Regions from separate parts of the Bradyrhizobium sp. USDA 4504 genome, predicted to be linked through region 2. Evidence: riboswitches for the same ligand, from Rfam matches in the RefSeq annotation. Region 2 holds a riboswitch; the other holds the start of a gene.
What was found. Region 2 has a riboswitch for S-adenosylmethionine ahead of metX (homoserine O-acetyltransferase MetX). Riboswitches for the same ligand answer to the same signal wherever they lie in the genome.
Positions count from the first base shown of each region.

Region 1: it holds a riboswitch for S-adenosylmethionine, as region 2 does, so the genes downstream of both, ACVMB1_RS37240 (O-succinylhomoserine sulfhydrylase) here and metX (homoserine O-acetyltransferase MetX) in region 2, are expected to answer to the same signal.

Region 1 covers NZ_JBSSGV010000001.1:7,958,823-7,967,133, forward strand. Annotated here, with positions in the region: gene ACVMB1_RS37240 (O-succinylhomoserine sulfhydrylase) at 27-1,220, opposite strand; SAM riboswitch at 1,297-1,376, opposite strand; gene ACVMB1_RS37245 (2'-deoxycytidine 5'-triphosphate deaminase) at 1,511-2,617, shown strand; gene ACVMB1_RS37250 (hypothetical protein) at 2,781-3,830, shown strand; gene ACVMB1_RS37255 (MATE family efflux transporter) at 3,960-5,402, shown strand; gene ACVMB1_RS37260 (SRPBCC family protein) at 5,584-6,000, opposite strand; gene ACVMB1_RS37265 (VOC family protein) at 6,130-6,489, opposite strand; gene ACVMB1_RS37270 (helix-turn-helix domain-containing protein) at 6,545-7,384, opposite strand; partial or broken gene ACVMB1_RS37275 (MGMT family protein) at 7,394-7,639, opposite strand; gene ACVMB1_RS37280 (glycosyltransferase family protein) at 7,701-8,311, shown strand, end outside.
Region 2 covers NZ_JBSSGV010000001.1:6,100,012-6,108,322, forward strand. Annotated here, with positions in the region: gene ACVMB1_RS28800 (alpha/beta fold hydrolase) at 1-322, shown strand, start outside; gene metW (methionine biosynthesis protein MetW) at 414-1,079, opposite strand; gene metX (homoserine O-acetyltransferase MetX) at 1,076-2,281, opposite strand; SAM riboswitch at 2,367-2,446, opposite strand; gene ACVMB1_RS28815 (chorismate mutase) at 2,621-3,469, shown strand; gene hisC (histidinol-phosphate transaminase) at 3,569-4,666, shown strand; gene ACVMB1_RS28825 (prephenate/arogenate dehydrogenase family protein) at 4,671-5,603, shown strand; gene ACVMB1_RS28830 (VOC family protein) at 5,893-6,327, shown strand; gene ACVMB1_RS28835 (hypothetical protein) at 6,574-7,425, shown strand; partial or broken gene ACVMB1_RS28840 (Bug family tripartite tricarboxylate transporter substrate binding protein) at 7,461-8,311, opposite strand, start outside.

The DNA.
Region 1 (8,311 bases), 1.9 Mb from region 2:
GGCAAGCCCGGCCATGACGCGTTGCTTCAAACCTGCTCCAGCGCGCGCTCAAAATCCTCGATCAGGTCGTCGGGATGCTCGAGCCCGGCCGAGAAGCGAATGAAACCTTCGCTGATACCAAGTTCGGCGCGGGCCTCCGGCGCCAGGCGCTGATGCGTCGTGGTCGCGGGATGCGTGACGAGGCTCTTGGCGTCGCCGAGATTGTTGGAGATGCGCGAGATCTTCAGCGCGTTGAGGCAGCGGAAGGCGCCAGCCTTGCCGTCCTTCACCTCGAAGCCGACCAGTGTCGAGCCGGCGCCCATCTGCTTCTTCACCGTCTCGGCCTGCGGATGGTCGGGGCGGCCCGGATAGACCAGCCGCGTGATCTTCGGATGCTTGGCCAGCGCCTCGGCGATCTTCGCCGCGTTCTCGGTCTGGGCGCGGACGCGCACGCCGAGCGTCTCCAGCCCCTTCAGCAGCACCCAGGCGTTGAACGGCGACAGCGACGGCCCGGTCTGGCGCATGAAATTGTGGATGTGCTCGGCGATGAAGGCCTCCGACGACAGGATGACGCCGCCGAGGCAGCGGCCCTGGCCGTCGATATGCTTGGTTGCGGAATAGACCACGACGTCGGCGCCGAGCGACAGCGGGCTCTGCCAGATCGGCGTCGCAAACACGTTGTCGACGATCAGCCGGGCGCCGCCGCTATGCGCGATCTCTGCGATCGCGCCGATGTCGAGCACGTCGAGCGTCGGATTGGTCGGGCTCTCCAGGAAGAAGGTCTTGGTGTGCGGCCGCAACGCGCGCTGCCACTGGTCGAGGTCGAGGCCGTCGACCAGCGTCGTCTCGATGCCGTAGCGCGGCAACAGGTCCTGCACCACGTAGAGGCAGGAGCCGAACAGGGCCTTCGAGGCCACCACATGATCGCCGGCCTTCAGCGGGGCGAGGATCGCGGTGGTCACCGCGGCCATGCCGGTCGCGGTCGAGCGCGCGGCTTCCGCGCCCTCGAGCTCGATCATGCGGCGCTCGAACATCGCAATGGTCGGGTTGGAATAGCGCGAATAGATGAAGCCGGGGTCCTGGCCCTTGAAGCGCGCCTCGCATTGCTCGGCGGTGTCGTAGACGTAGCCCTGGGTGAGAAACAGCCCTTCCGACGTCTCCCCGAATTGCGAGCGCAGCGTACCGCCATGGACGAGACGGGTTTCGGGACGAAAGCGGGCCGTGGTTTCAGATTCAGACATGTGACCTCCGAGGTGGCCATTTCCCCTGGAGAATGGCCACAAAAAAACCGGCCTGGAGCAACCTCCACAAGCCGGGATCACACTGTCCCCGGCCTGTTTAGCGACTTATTTAACGTGGCTGCAAGCCGGCCGGCTCAAATCACCACGGGATAAGTGCAGCTGATATTCCCTCGCGCCCTTTCCGTCAAGACGGTCATCGGATAACCCGTAAAAGCCCATATTTTGGGGCTTGATGGCCGCCTGGAGTATGATTTTTGGGCCATCTCGAGGGATCGCCGAGGGACCGCATCGTGTCGTTCACGCTGGAAGATGAATCCAACGGAATCCTGCCCGACCGCATGATCGCGGAGATGGCGGAGGCCGGCCTCATTCTGCCCGCCTATGACTTCGTCGAGAGCCAGATCCAGCCGGCCAGCCTCGATCTCCGCCTCGGCGACATCGCCTACCGCGTCCGCGCCAGCTTCCTGCCGGGGCCCGATGCCACCGTCGCCGAGCGGATCGACGAGCTGAAGCTGCACGAGATCGATCTGTCCGACGGCGCGGTGCTGGAGACCAACTGCGTCTACATCGTGCCGCTGTTGGAGAGCCTGGCGCTGCCGCCGGAGATCGTGGCCGCGGCCAACCCGAAGAGCTCGACCGGACGGCTCGACGTCTTCACCCGCGTGATCGCCGACGGCACCCGCCGCTTCGACATGATCGGCGCCGGCTATCACGGCCCGCTCTATGCCGAGATCAGCCCGAAGACGTTTCCCGTGCTGCTGCGCGAGGGTTCGCGGCTCAGCCAGGTCCGCTTCCGGATCGGCGAGGCGACGCTGACCGCCGACGAGCTCGATGCGCTGCATGCCGCCGAGCGGCTGGTCGACGCCGCCAATGCCGATCTCACCCATGGCGTCGCGCTCTCGGTCGATCTCTCCGGCGAGAGCTCGGGCGGCTTCGTCGGCTATCGCGCCAAGCGCCATACCGGCGTGGTCGATGTCGATCGCCGCGGCGGCTATGCTGTCGACGACTTCTGGGAGCCGATCAAGGCCCGGCCCGACGGCAGTCTCATCCTCGATCCCGGCGAGTTCTACATCCTGGCGTCGAAAGAGGCGGTGCAGGTGCCGCCGGACTACGCCGCGGAGATGGTGCCGTTCGATCCGCTGGTCGGCGAATTCCGCGTCCATTATGCCGGCTTCTTCGATCCCGGCTTCGGCTATGCCGGCGCCGGCGGAAAGGGGGCGCGCGCCGTGCTGGAGGTGCGCTCGCGCGAGGTGCCGTTCATCCTCGAGCATGGCCAGATCGTCGGCCGCCTCGTCTATGAGCGGATGCTCGAGCGCCCCGACGCGCTGTACGGCCAGCGCATCGGCTCGAACTATCAGGCGCAGGGCCTGAAGCTCTCCAAGCATTTTCGCGTGTAATTCCGTTTCGCGCGCGTGTAATTCCGTAGCCCGGATGAAGCGCTAGCGAAATCCGGGGCGCTGCATACGCGCATTGAGCCGCCCCGGATTGCGCTTCGCTGCATCCGGGCTACGATTGCGCGCGCGAGGCTTTATCTCGCCAACAAGAACAGCGGGAGCAGACATGACCGGAGAGCAGGACGCGCGCGAAACGCAATGGCGGAAGTGGCGCAGCGTCGCCGATCTCTATCACGCCTTCTTCACCGGGCTGATCCTCACCGTCGTCACGCGGCGCGGCACGGCTGATGCCGCCGAGTTCGTCTTCCGCGTGTTTCGTCGCCAGCAGCAGGAGCGCTTCCTGCCCGGCTTGAAGAAGCTCGGCCTCGACAGCCTGCCGCCGGCGGTCGCGGCCGCGCAGTATCATTATCTTTCCAACTGGATCGGCGGCGTGCATGTCGAATACATGTACGAGACCGACCGCAAGGCCTGGATCCGCTATCCGCCGCCGCGCTGGATCTGGAAGGGCACGGCGATCTGCGGCGTGCCCGGTGAGGTCTCGCGCGCGATGCTGCGCGGCTGGCACGCCAACAACGGTGTCGCGCTCGGGGACTTGCGGCTCGGCTTCGTCTGCACCAAGCAGAGTGTCGACGGCCAGGACGGCCTCGAAGGCTATTACTGCGAGTACGATCATCCGCTCGAGCTCGACCAGCGCCTGGTGTTCGCGCGCCATATCGAGGCGCCGCTGTTCGATCCGAACTCCGCGCCGGCGCTGCCGGTCGACAGCTGGCCGAAGCTGCGGCTGGAAAAGGCCTATCGCAACTACGCGATGGAATATGTGAAGACGGCCGCGCCGGTCATCGTGCAGGTGTTCGGCCCGGAGGATGCGAGCTATCTGCTGCATCTCACCGGCAGACTGATCGGCATGCAGTATTACGACGAGGTCGCGCAGGCGCTCGGCGGCCGCCGTGGCCGTGCCACGGAATTTGCCGCATTCCTGCGCACTCTCTTCGAGTCGCAGGACGATATTGCTGACATCACCGAATCCGAGGGCCAGTTCGAAATCCGCCAGCAGGGCTGGAAGCTGATGGCCGACGTGGCCGACTATCATCCGGCCTGCGCCAGCGTATTGACCGGCCTGTTCGAAGGGCTGGCCGCCGGCTGCGGGCGGCATATTCCGGTGCATCTGAAGCCGAACAGCGCCGCCGGCGCGCCGTTCGTCTGGTCGATCGGCTAGCCCCAAGGTTCATCCGGGTTCACCTGCAATCGCGCAGGCCCCCCTTGCGCCCCGCGCACGTGGATTCCGCCGCCGCCATGGTAGGGAAACACCATGGCGCGGCTCCCCAGATCGCGCGTGGGAGTAGAAATGTCCGATCTCGGCCTCGCCGAAATTCCTGTCGACGAACAAGAGCGGCCGCTGCCGCCGCCGGTGACCAAGCCGGCGCGCAATGCGCTGCTCGACGGGCCGATCCTGCGCACGCTGCTATGGCTGGCGTGGCCGAACGTGATCGCGCTCTCCGCCGGCACCTGCGTCGTGATCGCGGAGACTTCGTATATCGGCCGGCTCGGCGTCGAGTCGCTCGCGGCGATGGCGCTGGTGTTTCCCTGCGTGATCCTGACCATGACGATGTCCGGCGGCGCGATGGGCGGCGGCGTCGCATCCGCGATCGCGCGTGCGCTCGGTGCCGGCGAGATCGAGCGCGCCTCGACGCTGGCGATGCATGCGCTGCTGATCGGCCTGACCTTTGGTTTGACGTTCATGCTGGGCATGCTGATCTTCGGCCCGCGCCTGCTCGAACTGCTCGGCGGCCGGGGCAATGTGCTGGCGCAGGCGATCGCCTATTCGCAGGTGTTCTTCGGCGGCGCGATCCTGCCCTGGCTGATGAACACCATGGCCGGCATCCTGCGCGGCACCGGCAACATGAAGCTGCCGTCGACCATGATCCTGTCCTCGGCGGTGTGGCAGATCATTCTCGGCGGCACGCTCGGGCTCGGTCTCGGTCCGGTGCCGCAATTCGGCATGCGCGGCGTCGCCGCGGGGTCGCTGATCGCCTATTCGATCAGCATCAGCGTGATGGGCTGGTATCTGTTCTCGGGCCGTGCCCGCGTGAAGCCGAAACTCAAGGGGCTGCGCGTGCAATGGGCGATGTTCATCGACATCCTCAAGGTCGGCGCGGTGTCCTGCTTCTCGCCGTTGCAGTCGGTTCTGACGATCTCGATCTTCACCCACATGCTGGCGCAGTTCGGCACCGCGGTGCTCGCCGGCTACGGCATCGGCGCGCGGCTCGAATTCATGCTGACCTCCGTCGCCTTCGCGGTCGGCATCGCCTCGGTGCCGATGATCGGCATGGCGGTCGGCGCCGAGCGCGTCGCGCGCGCCCGGCGCATCGCCTGGACCGCGGGCACGGTGTCGTTCCTTGCGGTCGGCGTGGTCGGCAGCTTCATCGCCGTCTTCCCCGACCTCTGGGTCAATCTGTTCACCAATGATCCGCACGTGCGGGCGACCAGCCATCAATATCTCTCGACCGCCGCGCCGATGTACGCGTTCATCGGCCTTGCGATGTCGATGTATTTCTCCTCGCAGGGTGCCGCGAAGGTGCTGGGTCCGGTGCTGGCGCAGACAGCGCGGCTGATCTTCATCGGCACCGGCGGCTGGTGGCTGTCGACGCATGAGGCGAGCGCGCAGAACTTCTTCGCACTCGCCGCCGCCTCGATGGGCGTGCTCGGCGTGCTGTCCTGCCTCAGCGTGATCCTGACGCGCTGGGGCAAGTCGGCACCGGTCGCAGAAGTGCAGCCGGCGCTGTCGTAGATATTAAATCCGTCATCCTGAGGAGCCGCGAAGCGGCGTCTCGAAGGATCGACGGCCCAGGTGTTTCGGCGTGCGCTCGTAGAAACAGCGGGACTGTCGCCCTTCGAGACGGTCGCTTCGCGACCTCCTCAGGGTGACGGTCATAGTTCGAAATGCGCGGCCAGTCGCATGACCTAGCGGATCACGCCGCGCTCTTCTCCCTGGCCGATTTGGCCATCGCGGCTTGCATCGCCGCCGCGCCGAGATCCATCTGCGCGTCCATGTATGGCGCGACCTCGTGCGGCAGCACGTCGGCGATCCACACCACGCGGCAGCGCGTGTCGCCCTCGGCGAACACCTGCACCGAGGCGGAATGCTGCTTCAACCGCTCGCTGCTGATCGCATAGACCAGCCGCTTTCGCTGGTCGTCGCAATCGACCAGCGTCTCGCGCGCCACGGTGCCGTTGGAGAAGCTGACGGTGCGGACGTCGCCGTCCAGTTGCGTGTCAGTCACGAAGCCCGGCACTAGCCGCGTATGCAGTGCGCCGAAATCGCGCAACGCGTCCCAGACATGATCTGCCGGCGCGTCGATCGGGATATCCTTGTGAATGGAAGCCATTGTTCAATCCTCGTTGGTTTCAGATGTGTCGTCATTGCGAGGAGCGAAGCGACGAAGCAATCCACACCGCAGCAGGCGGAAAGATGGATTGCTTCGCTCCGCTCGCAATGACGGCGGAGCTGTGGTGTGCTAGGTCGACACCGCCTCGACATTGTTGCCGTCGGGGTCGAGCAGGAACGCCGCGTAATAGGTCGGGCTGTAATCCTTGCGATGGCCCGCCGCGCCGTTGTCCTTGCCGCCGGCCTTCAGGCCTTCGGTATGGAATGTCTTGATCGCGTCATGGCTCGGGGCACGGAACGCAACGTGCGCGCCGCCTTGGGCCTTGCCCTTGTGCAAATGCAGCCAGAGCGCGGGCTCGCCCTTCGGGCCGAAACCGGCGCCGCTGTCGTCGCGCGAGCAGAGCACGAAGCCGAGTGGCGCCAGCACTGCGGTGTAGAAGCGCACGCTGGCGTCGAGGTCGGCAACGCGCAATCCGATATGGTCGTACATGAGGAATCTCCAGTCGCTAAGCGCATCGAAAGACGCGCGGACGGGAGCAGCCTAGCTATTGCAGCGCGAGACGTTCTTGGAAAATCTTGCGGTCGCCGCGCGAGGCCTGGCGGAACTTGAGCGGCGAGGCACCGGCGGCGCGGTGGAAGCTGCGCACGAAATTGGACAGATCGCCGAAACCGACGTCATAGGCGATGTCGGTGACCGGGCTGTCGTCATCCGCGAGCCGCCGCGCCGCATGGCGCAGCCGCGAGCGCACGAGATATTGATGCGGGGTGACGCCGAGCACGGCGGAAAACAGCCGCAGGAAATGGAAGGTGCTCAAGCCGGCCTGTTCGGCGGCCTCGTCGAGGTCGATCTGATGGTGTGAATTGGCGTCGATCCACAGCGCGGCCTCGACGGCGCGGCGGCGATCGCGCAAGCCTGCGGTGAGCGGCTTTGTCTTGCGGTCGGACACCAGCTCGACAAGGCGGCTGGTGAGGAGGTGGCCGATCTCGTCGAGACCGACGTCGCTGTTGCCAGCTGCCGCCGTTTGCGCGAGCTCGCCGATCACCATCAGTTCCGGCAGCGGCGGCACCGACCCGACCTGCCAGACCGCCGCGCGGTCGCCGATGGTCTCGACCAGCACCGGGTCGAGGAAGAACGACAGGCATTCGTCGCCGACCACGTGGTCGTGCGTGCAGGTGTATTCGTCGCCGGGATGGCCGACCAGGATCGAGCCTGCCACCAGCTCATGGAAACGGCCGCGGCAATGGCAGCCGAAGCTGCCGCTGCGCACATAGGACACCGAGTGGGAGGCGAACTGCTCGGCGAACGGCTTGTCGCCGGGTTCCGCCGTGCAGCGGAACTCGTTCACCGTGATGCGATCGCGCTGCAGGAGCGTGGTTCGGACCATACCCCGGATTTAAGCTTGCGGCCGGAGTCGTGCAACGGGCAGCAGCACATCAAAAAGGGTCTTGCTGGTGGTCGGCTGGGCGCCCTCGATCGAGAGCAGCCGCCGTTTCGAGATGCTGCCGCCGTTCGGCGAGATCCGGTCGGCATAATTGCCCGCCTCGAGCACGCGGTGGCAGGGCACCATGACCATGAAGGGATTGCGGCCGAGCGCCTGTGCCACCGAATAGACCGCGCCGGACGCGCGCAAGGCGCTCGCAGCGCGCGATCCTAACATTGTCGCCGGCGCGCGCATCCGGAATCTTGACGTTTAGCTAACCATGTCGCGGCCCCTTCTGTGTGACCCCGCCAATTTATCAGTCACGCATCTTAAAGGCTTTGCCCGCTATCTGGTCGTCAGCATGCTGCTCCACGGTACGATCGGCGGAACGATGACCAGCACCGGCGCGGATGGGGCGCGCGGCAGCACAGCCGTGGCCGGGACATCGACCGGGCGTCTTCATCCGCTGTTCGCATTGCTGTTGCTGGCATTGGTCCTGCGCCTTGCGGCCGCGCTCTGGCCCAACGTGATGTATCCGGACGAGATCTTTCAGTATCTCGAGCCGGCGTGGCGGATGCTCGGCCATGACGGCATTTTGACGTGGGAGTGGCGCGAACGCATTCGCGGCTGGTTCCTGCCGACATTGCTGGCCGGGCCGGTCGCGGTGGGCGGCTTGATTGCGCCGGGGGGCGAGGGCGCTTTCCTGGTGCCGCGCCTGGTCGCCGCATCTGCGTCACTGTCGATCGTGGTCAGCGCCTGGTTCTTTGGTGCACGGATTTCGCGAACCCATGCCATCGTCGCGGCGTTCGCGGCGGCAGTCTGGTTCGAGTTGATCCTGCTCTCGCCGCACACATTGGGCGAGCCGTTGGCGACGGCGCTGGTCGTGCCGGC
Region 2 (8,311 bases):
CGCCAGAGGCTCAGCCAACACGATGCGCAGCTTCCAGGGCGGCAGGCCCTCGATCTACACCATGACCGACGCCATCAAGCGCGCCGCGACGCCGGCGCTGATCCTGTGCGGCGACGAGGACGACAATTGCATCGCGCCCAGCATGTTCCTGAAGCAGCATCTGCCGGCCGCCGGCCTCTCGTTCTTCCCGAAGTCGGGCCACGTGCTCAACCTCGAGGAGCCGGCGCTGTTCAACGAGATGGTCGAGCGCTTCATCGCGCTGGTCGAGGCCGGCCGTTGGCCGGTACGCGATCCGCGGTCGCTGGTGGCGGCGCCGGTGTAGTCCTGTCATTCCGGGGCGATGCGCAGCATCGAACCCGGAATCTCGAGATTCCGGGTTCACACTTCGCGTGCCCCGGAATGACGCCATGACGTCACTTCCCCTGCCCACCCCGGCTGAGCAGGAACACGCCCTGCTCGCCGAACATGTTCCACACCCACCACGGCAGGTTGAGCGGCACCGGACGGCCGTAGAGATCGAGCGCCACCGCGCGCTCCATCTTGACGTTGATCTCCTCGCAGAGCTGCACGAAATCCTTGATGGTGCAGAAGTGGATGTTCGAGGTGTCGTACCAGCTCGCCGGCAAATTCTCGGTGCGCGGCATGTGGCCCCCGATCAACAGCTGCAGCCGCATCCTCCAGAACCCGAAATTCGGGAACGAGACGATGGCGCGCTGGCCGATGCGCAGCAGATTTTCCAGCACCACCTTGGGCTGTCGCGTCGCCTGCAAGGTCTGCGACAGGATCACGTAGTCGAACGCATCATCCGGATAATTGACGAGGTCGGTGTCGGCATCGCCCTGCACCACCGCGAGCCCCTTGGCGACGCAGCCATTGACACCCTCGCGCGACAGCTCGATGCCGCGGCCGTCGATGCCGCGGCTTTCCAGCAGTTGCAGCAATTCGCCGTCGCCGCAGCCGACATCGAGCACGCGCGAGCCCGGCCGCACCATGTCGGCGACCAACAGATGATCGGTGCGATAGCCGCCGGTCCGCTCCGGCGCGATACCCGGCAAGGGCAATGTCTGCTGCATGCTCATGACCGGCCGCCGTCCTTCAGGCCGCGCGCCTTGCCTGCGGCCAGCAGGAAGGCACGGGAGATCTCGAGGAATTCGGGCACGTCGAGCAGGAAGGCGTCGTGCCCCTTGTCGGTCTCGATCTCGGCGAACGACACCCGCGCGCTCGACGCGTTCAGCGCATGCACCAGCGCGCGCGATTCCGAGGTCGGAAACAGCCAGTCGCTGGTGAACGACACCACGCAGAACCGCGTTTGGATGCCGGTGAACGCCTTCGCCAGCACGCCGTTGTGGTCGGCGGCGATGTCGAAATAGTCCATCGCGCGGGTCAGATAGAGATAGGAGTTGGCATCGAAGCGCTCGACAAAGGACGAGCCCTGGTAGCGCAGATAGCTCTCGACCTGGAAATCCGCATCGAACGAGAAGGTCGGCAGCTCGCGGTCCTGCATCCGCCGTCCGAACTTGCGGTGCAGCGCGGCGTCCGAGAGATAGGTGATGTGCGCGGCCATCCGCGCCACCGCCAATCCGCGGTGCGGATGGGTGTCCTCGTCGACATAGCGGCCGCCGCGCCAGTCCGGATCGGCCATCACGGCCTGGCGGCCGAGCTCGTGGAACGCGATGTTCTGCGCCGAGTGGCGCGTCGAGCAGGCGATCGCGAGCGTCGAGAACACGCGCTCCGGATAGGCCGCGGTCCATTGCAGGACCTGCATGCCGCCCATCGAGCCGCCGACCACGCAGAACAGCGTCGTGATGCCGAGACGATCGATCAGCATCGCCTGCGCACGCACCATGTCGGGGATGGTGATGATCGGGAAATCGAGTCCCCACACCTTGCCGGTCGCGGGGTTCAACGACGCAGGGCCGGTCGAGCCCATGCAGCCGCCGATCACATTGGAGCAGATGATGAAGTACTTGTCGGGATCGATCGGCCGGCCGATGCCGACCATGGTCTCCCACCAGCCGGGCTTGCCAGTGACGGGATGGATGTTGTTGACATGCTGATCGCCGGTCAGCGCGTGGCAGACCAAGATCGCGTTGGAGCGGTCGGCATTGAGCTCGCCATAGGTCTGGTAGGCGATCTGGAATGGTGCGAGATCGACGCCGCAATCGAGCTTGAGCGGCTGGTCCATCCCGAACTTCGCCACCAATGACGACGGATGGTCGGCCTCATGGGCGCGATCATCGCTCGGGGTTTGTGGGCTCGGTATCGGACGCACGTTGCTCATCTAGGCGACCCTGCCTCCGCGCGGGAGGGCTCGACGGACCTCAGGCCAATAAAAAACCCGGCCTGAACAAAGGTTCGGCCGGGAGCTGATAAGGTCCCCGGCCTGTTTAGCGAGTTGTTTAACGTGGCTGCAAGCCGGCCGGCTCAAATGACCACGGGACGCAGGGAACGTAGTCCCCACGCCCCCCGCCGTCAAGACAGCCCTGCCCACGGCCAATTGGTTAACCGAATGCGCAAGGCACGCCTGCGACGTTTCTCTTTGCTTTCGCTGCCCGTCTTTCCTAATCAGGGACCCTGTCCGACGCGGCACCGGGCCGCCCCGACGACAAGGTTTGAGAGCATGTCCAACCCACCCCCGTCGCCGCCCTCGCTGCAGGATCTGCGCAAGGAGATCGATGCGATCGACGAGCAGGTACACCGCCTGCTGATGGCGCGCGGCGACATCATCGACCGCCTGATCCAGGTCAAGAAGACCCAGGAGGTCGGCTCGGCATTCCGCCCGGCACGCGAGGCCAGCATGATGCGCGAGCTGGTGCGGCGTCATCGCGGCATCCTGCCGCTCGACACCATCGAGAGCATCTGGCGCGTCATCATCTCGACCTTCACCTATGTGCAGGCGCCGTTCGCGGTGCATGCCGATGTTTCGGTCGGCGAGTCGGCCATGCGCGACTCGGCGCGGTTTCACTTCGGCTTCGTGGTGCCTTACGTGTCGCATTTCAGCGCACAGGCCGCGGTCGAGGCGGTGGCGAAGTCGAAGGGCGACCTCGCGCTGGTCTCCGCGATCGCAAGCCGTACGCCGTGGTGGAATGCGCTCGAGGCCAGTGGCGCGCCGAAGATCATCGCGCGGCTGCCGTTCCTCGAACGCGCCGACCATCCCGCCGCGCTGCCGGTGTTCGTGATCTCGCGGGTCGCCGACGACGCCATGGTCACCGAAGTGCAGACCTGGAGCGTGCGCGTCTCCGGCTGGAACGCCGATGTCGCCCGGGCGCTTGCGCCGCTCGCCGAGATCGTCGCGGTCCCCGACACCGCTTTCGACGGCGCGGCGCTCCTGGTCTCGGTCACCGGACACGATTTCGAGGCCATCAAGCTCGCCCTGATCAAGGCCGGCGCCTCGGTCCGCTCGTCGGCCCTCGTCGGCAGCCACGCAACGCGCTATACGGTGCCCTCTAACGGATCGGCCAGGACCTGAAGTAAGAGCCAGCCGCCCGTCCAGGCTTTTGTTTTGACGCGTTTTCTTCACGCGAACCGGTATCCACTTCGCTCGAAAACGCTCTGTTCGGAGTTGATGATGTCCCGCCCCGTGCCGAACCCCGGCATCCTCGATATTGCGCCCTACACGCCCGGCAAGAGCCCGGTGCCGGAACCGGGCCGCAAAGTGTTCAAGCTGTCCGCCAACGAGACGCCGTTCGGGCCGTCTCCGAAGGCGATCGCGGCCTACAAGGCGGCGGCTGACCATCTCGAGGACTATCCGGAGGGGACCTCACGCGTGCTGCGCGAGGCGATCGGCCGCGCCTACGGGCTCGATCCCGACCGCATCATCTGCGGCGCCGGCTCCGACGAAATCCTCAACCTGCTGGCGCACACCTATCTCGCGCCCGGCGACGAGGCGATCTCGACCACCCACGGCTTCCTGGTTTACCCGATCGCCACCATGGCGAACGGCGCCAGGAACGTGATCGCGGCCGAGACCAATTTCACGGCCGACGTCGACGCCATACTCAAGGTGGTGACGCCGCGCACGAAACTGGTCTGGCTCGCCAACCCGAACAATCCGACCGGCACCTACATCCCGTTCGACGAGGTCAAACGGCTGCGCGCCGCGCTGCCGTCGCATGTGCTGCTGGTGCTCGACGCCGCCTATGCCGACTACGTCTCGCGCAACGACTACGAGCTCGGCATCGAGCTGGTCGCGACCACGGACAACACGGTGGTGACGCACACCTTCTCGAAGATCCACGGCCTTGCGGCGCTGCGGATCGGCTGGATGTTCGGGCCGGCGCATATCGTCGATGCCTGCAACCGTATCCGCGGTCCGTTCAACGTCACGACGCCGGCGATGCTGGCGGCGGTGGCGGCGATCGAGGACTCGGCGCATGTGCAGATGTCGCGAACCCACACCGAACAATGGCGCAACTGGCTGACCGAGCAGATCGGCAAGCTCGGGCTGAAGGTGACGCCGAGCGTCGCCAATTTCGTGCTGATCCATTTCCCGACCGACAAGGGCAAGACCGCGGCGGAAGCCGACGCCTATCTCACACGGCGCGGCCTCGTGCTGCGCGCACTCAACAATTACAAGCTGCCGCATGCGCTGCGCATGACCATCGGCACCGAGGAGGCCAACCGCCTCGTGGTCGAGGGGCTGCGCGACTTCCTGGCCGGAAAGTGACATCGTGACCACCGCCCCGCTCTTCCAACGCATCGCGCTGATCGGCTTCGGCCTGATCGGCGGCTCGATCGCGCGCGGCGCGCGCGCGCAAGGGCTGGTCGGCGAGATCGTGACCACCGCGCGCTCGGAGAAGACGCGTGCGCGCGTCGCCGAACTCGGCATCGTCGATCGCGTCGTCGAGACCAACATCGAGGCGGTGAAGGATGCCGACCTCGTCATCCTCTGCATCCCGGTCGGCGCCTGCGGCCCGGTCGCCGCTGAGATCGCGCCGCATCTGAAGCCCGGCGCGATCATCTCCGACGTCGGCTCGGTGAAGGGCGCCGTCGTCAAGGACATGGCGCCGCATCTGCCTGACGGCGTCCACTTTGTCCCGGCGCATCCGGTGGCCGGCACCGAGCATTCGGGGCCGGATTCCGGCTTCGCCGAGCTGTTCATCAACCGCTGGTGCATCCTCACCCCGCCCGAAGGCACCGATCCCGCGGCGACCGACCGATTGCGAACGTTCTGGGCCGCGCTCGGCGCCAAGGTCGAGATCATGACGCCCGACCATCATGACCTCGTGCTCGCGATCACCAGCCATTTGCCGCATCTGATCGCCTACACCATCGTCGGCACCGCCGACGAGCTGGCGCAGGTGACGGAATCCGAGGTCATCAAATTCTCCGCCGGCGGCTTCCGCGACTTCACCCGCATCGCGGCCTCGGACCCGACGATGTGGCGCGACGTATTCCTCGCCAACAAGGACGCCGTGCTCGAGATGCTCGGCACCTTCAACGAGGATCTGTCGAAGCTGACCCGCGCGATCCGGCGCGGCGACGGCGAAGCGCTGTTCGACCACTTCACCCGCACCCGCGCCATCCGCCGCGGCATCGTCGAGACCGGCCAGGACTCCGCCGCACCCGACTTCGGCCGGCCGCATGCGAATTTGGAGAAGTAGCCGGGGCGACTCTTTCCATTCGTCGTCCCGGCGAAAGCCGGGACCCATACTCCGCGGCGGGTGTGGTTGACGGGACTCGTCGTTTCAGCTTCGCGCAACGATGCAGCGAAACCCATCATTGGCGCCGCGGGCTTAAATCGATGGGTTTCGCTTCGCTCTACCCATCCTACAATTGGAGTTGCCCGTCGGATTGTGTCGCCGCAGGGCCGACCCGCCTACCGGCGGACGGAGCGAGCTGATAGCCTCCAGCAGGAAAGCCGGCGCGTCGCTGATGACAGGGAGCGATCAGATGATACTCAGTCCGGATCATGTGACTATCGCAGTGGCAGATGCCGGCCCGGCGATCGAATTCTTCGCGCTGCTCGGCTTCAAGAAGACTCACGTCGCGACCATCGACGGCGGCGTTCCCGCCCGGTACATGGGCATGCCGGCCATGAGAGCGCAGCACATCACCCTCGCACTCGAAGGAGCGGATTTCGAAATCCAGCTGCTTCAGTTCGACCCGCTCCCGGGGACCGATCCGGGGATGCACCCGACCAATCTGCGAAAGCTGGGCTTCAATCACCTCGCCTTCCGCGTCGACGACATCGAGGCGGCCACCGCGCACCTGGTGGCCAACGGTGTCACCATGCTGAGCGAGGTGATGGACTACATCAGCCGGAAGCTCCGGCTGTTCGAGGGCCCGGAGGGCATCACCTTCGAGTTGGTCCAGCGGGACGCCTGAGACTACGCTGGCCAGGGCCGTTTGCATTGCCCCAAGCGGCGCAGAATGATGTCGGCTTTTGACCCGAGCGGACCCGATCTTCGGCTAGCCCGGGCCAATATCCCGCCCCATTATCACGAGACCTCGGGCGCGCTATCATCCGGCCATTCTTTAGACAAGACTGAAGGGAGTGCTGGAGGCTGATCGCCCCTGACGGATAGCCGAGTCGGCACTCTTGGGTGACATTGGACGGAAAGGGAAACGTCAATGAACTCCACGCCCACTCCGAACCCAGTTGGATCGAACGATAGCCCGAGCGCGCGCGCCGACGAACGACTCGCGGAAGCCCAAAAGCAGATTGCGCGCGCCGATGAAGAACTCACGCGCTTGAGTGAACAGCTCGCAAGAATGGAGCGCGATGCCGCGTCCCACCCGTCGGCAAAGCCAAACCCGCCCTCGGTCGGACCCAACCCCGTTTCTTCCGGGCCCAGCCCTGCTTCTTCCGGACTTGCCTCGCAATCGCGGCCCGGAAGACCGGTATTCCGCGCCCTCACCGCCTTGTCGGTGGCAGCATGTATCGTGGTCGCTGCCCTGGCTTTGCAGTCGTCATATGGCGGGGAAGCCAAGCTGCTTGTCGCCCGTTGGGCGCCGCAGCTCGTTTCAACTCCAGCATTGCCGCCGGATGATCCGCAGCCTCCGGCGCAGCCCGCTCCACCTGCCGTTCAGGTCGCCGCGGCAGACGCCGCTCCGCCCCAAGCGACGCCGTTGCCTCAGACCGCACCACCGCAGGACGCCGCGCCGACGGCCAACACAGCCCTTCCCGATCAGACGCAGCTGCTGCAAACGATCGCACGCGACCTCGCAAATGTTGAGCGAAATATCGAGCAACTAAAGGCGAACCAGCAACAGATGGCCCGCGAGAGCTCCAAAGCCATTGAGGAACTCAAGGCGAGCCAAGAAGAAATGAAACGAGCGCTCGCGAAGGTTTCCGAGCCGAAGGCGTCACCGGCTCCGACGCAGCCGGCGCCGGCCGCGCGCAAGCCCGAGCGGACGTCTATCCCGCCATACGCAAGAGCGCGGCCTCGTATCCCGAGGGAGTGGTTCTACGACGAATGGTGACCGTCGATGCAGCCATCCTTCAGTTCCGGATCGCTTCAAGCCGGCGGCAGGCCGAGTGACTGCGCGGCCTCCATCCAGACCGGCAATTCACGCTGATACAGCGCATTGCTGTCCTTGAAGCCGATCGCGGGCTCCAGCACGAAGGTCGCGAGCACCTCCTTCACCTTCGGATCGTTATTGGCGGCGACGCAAATCTCCGACAGCCGATCGACGATCGGCTGCGGCGTCGCCTTCGGCAGTGCCCAGCCCGAGAACCGCTCACGGTGAAGAACTTCGACGTCGCGCCCTGCTCGGGCAGCGTCCTGATCTCGGGGATCGCGTCGACCTTCTTCGAATGCACCCCAAAAACGACGCCGCGACCGCTTTGCAGGACGGTTTGCGCGGCGGTGTAGCTGCCCATCGCGACATCGAGCGTACCTTCCGCGAGCCCGGTCCACATCGGTGCTTCGCCGCGATAGTGGATCGGCTCGATGGTGAGGCCATACTGCTTGTTGAGCTCGTTGATCGTCATGTGCGGCGCGGAGCCCGCGCTATAGGTGCCGAAATTCACCTTGCCGCTGCTGCGCGCATAGGCGACGAATTCCGCCAGTGTCTTGACGCCCAATTTCGGGCTCGCGACCAGCAGCAGCCCGGCGCCCGGGATCACGCTGACCAGCGTCAGATCCTTGTCCATGTCGTAGCCGGGGTTCTTCATCATCGCGCGGTTCATCACGTAAGTGGTCGAGATCGAGCACAGGATGGTGTGACCGTCAGGCGCGGCGCGCGCCACCTCGGCAGCGCCGATCGAGCCCGAGGCGCCCGCCTTGTTCTCGATGACGACGGTTTGCCCGACTTGCCTTGCGATGAATTCGCCGAAGGCGCGTGCCAGGAGATCGGTCTGCCCGCC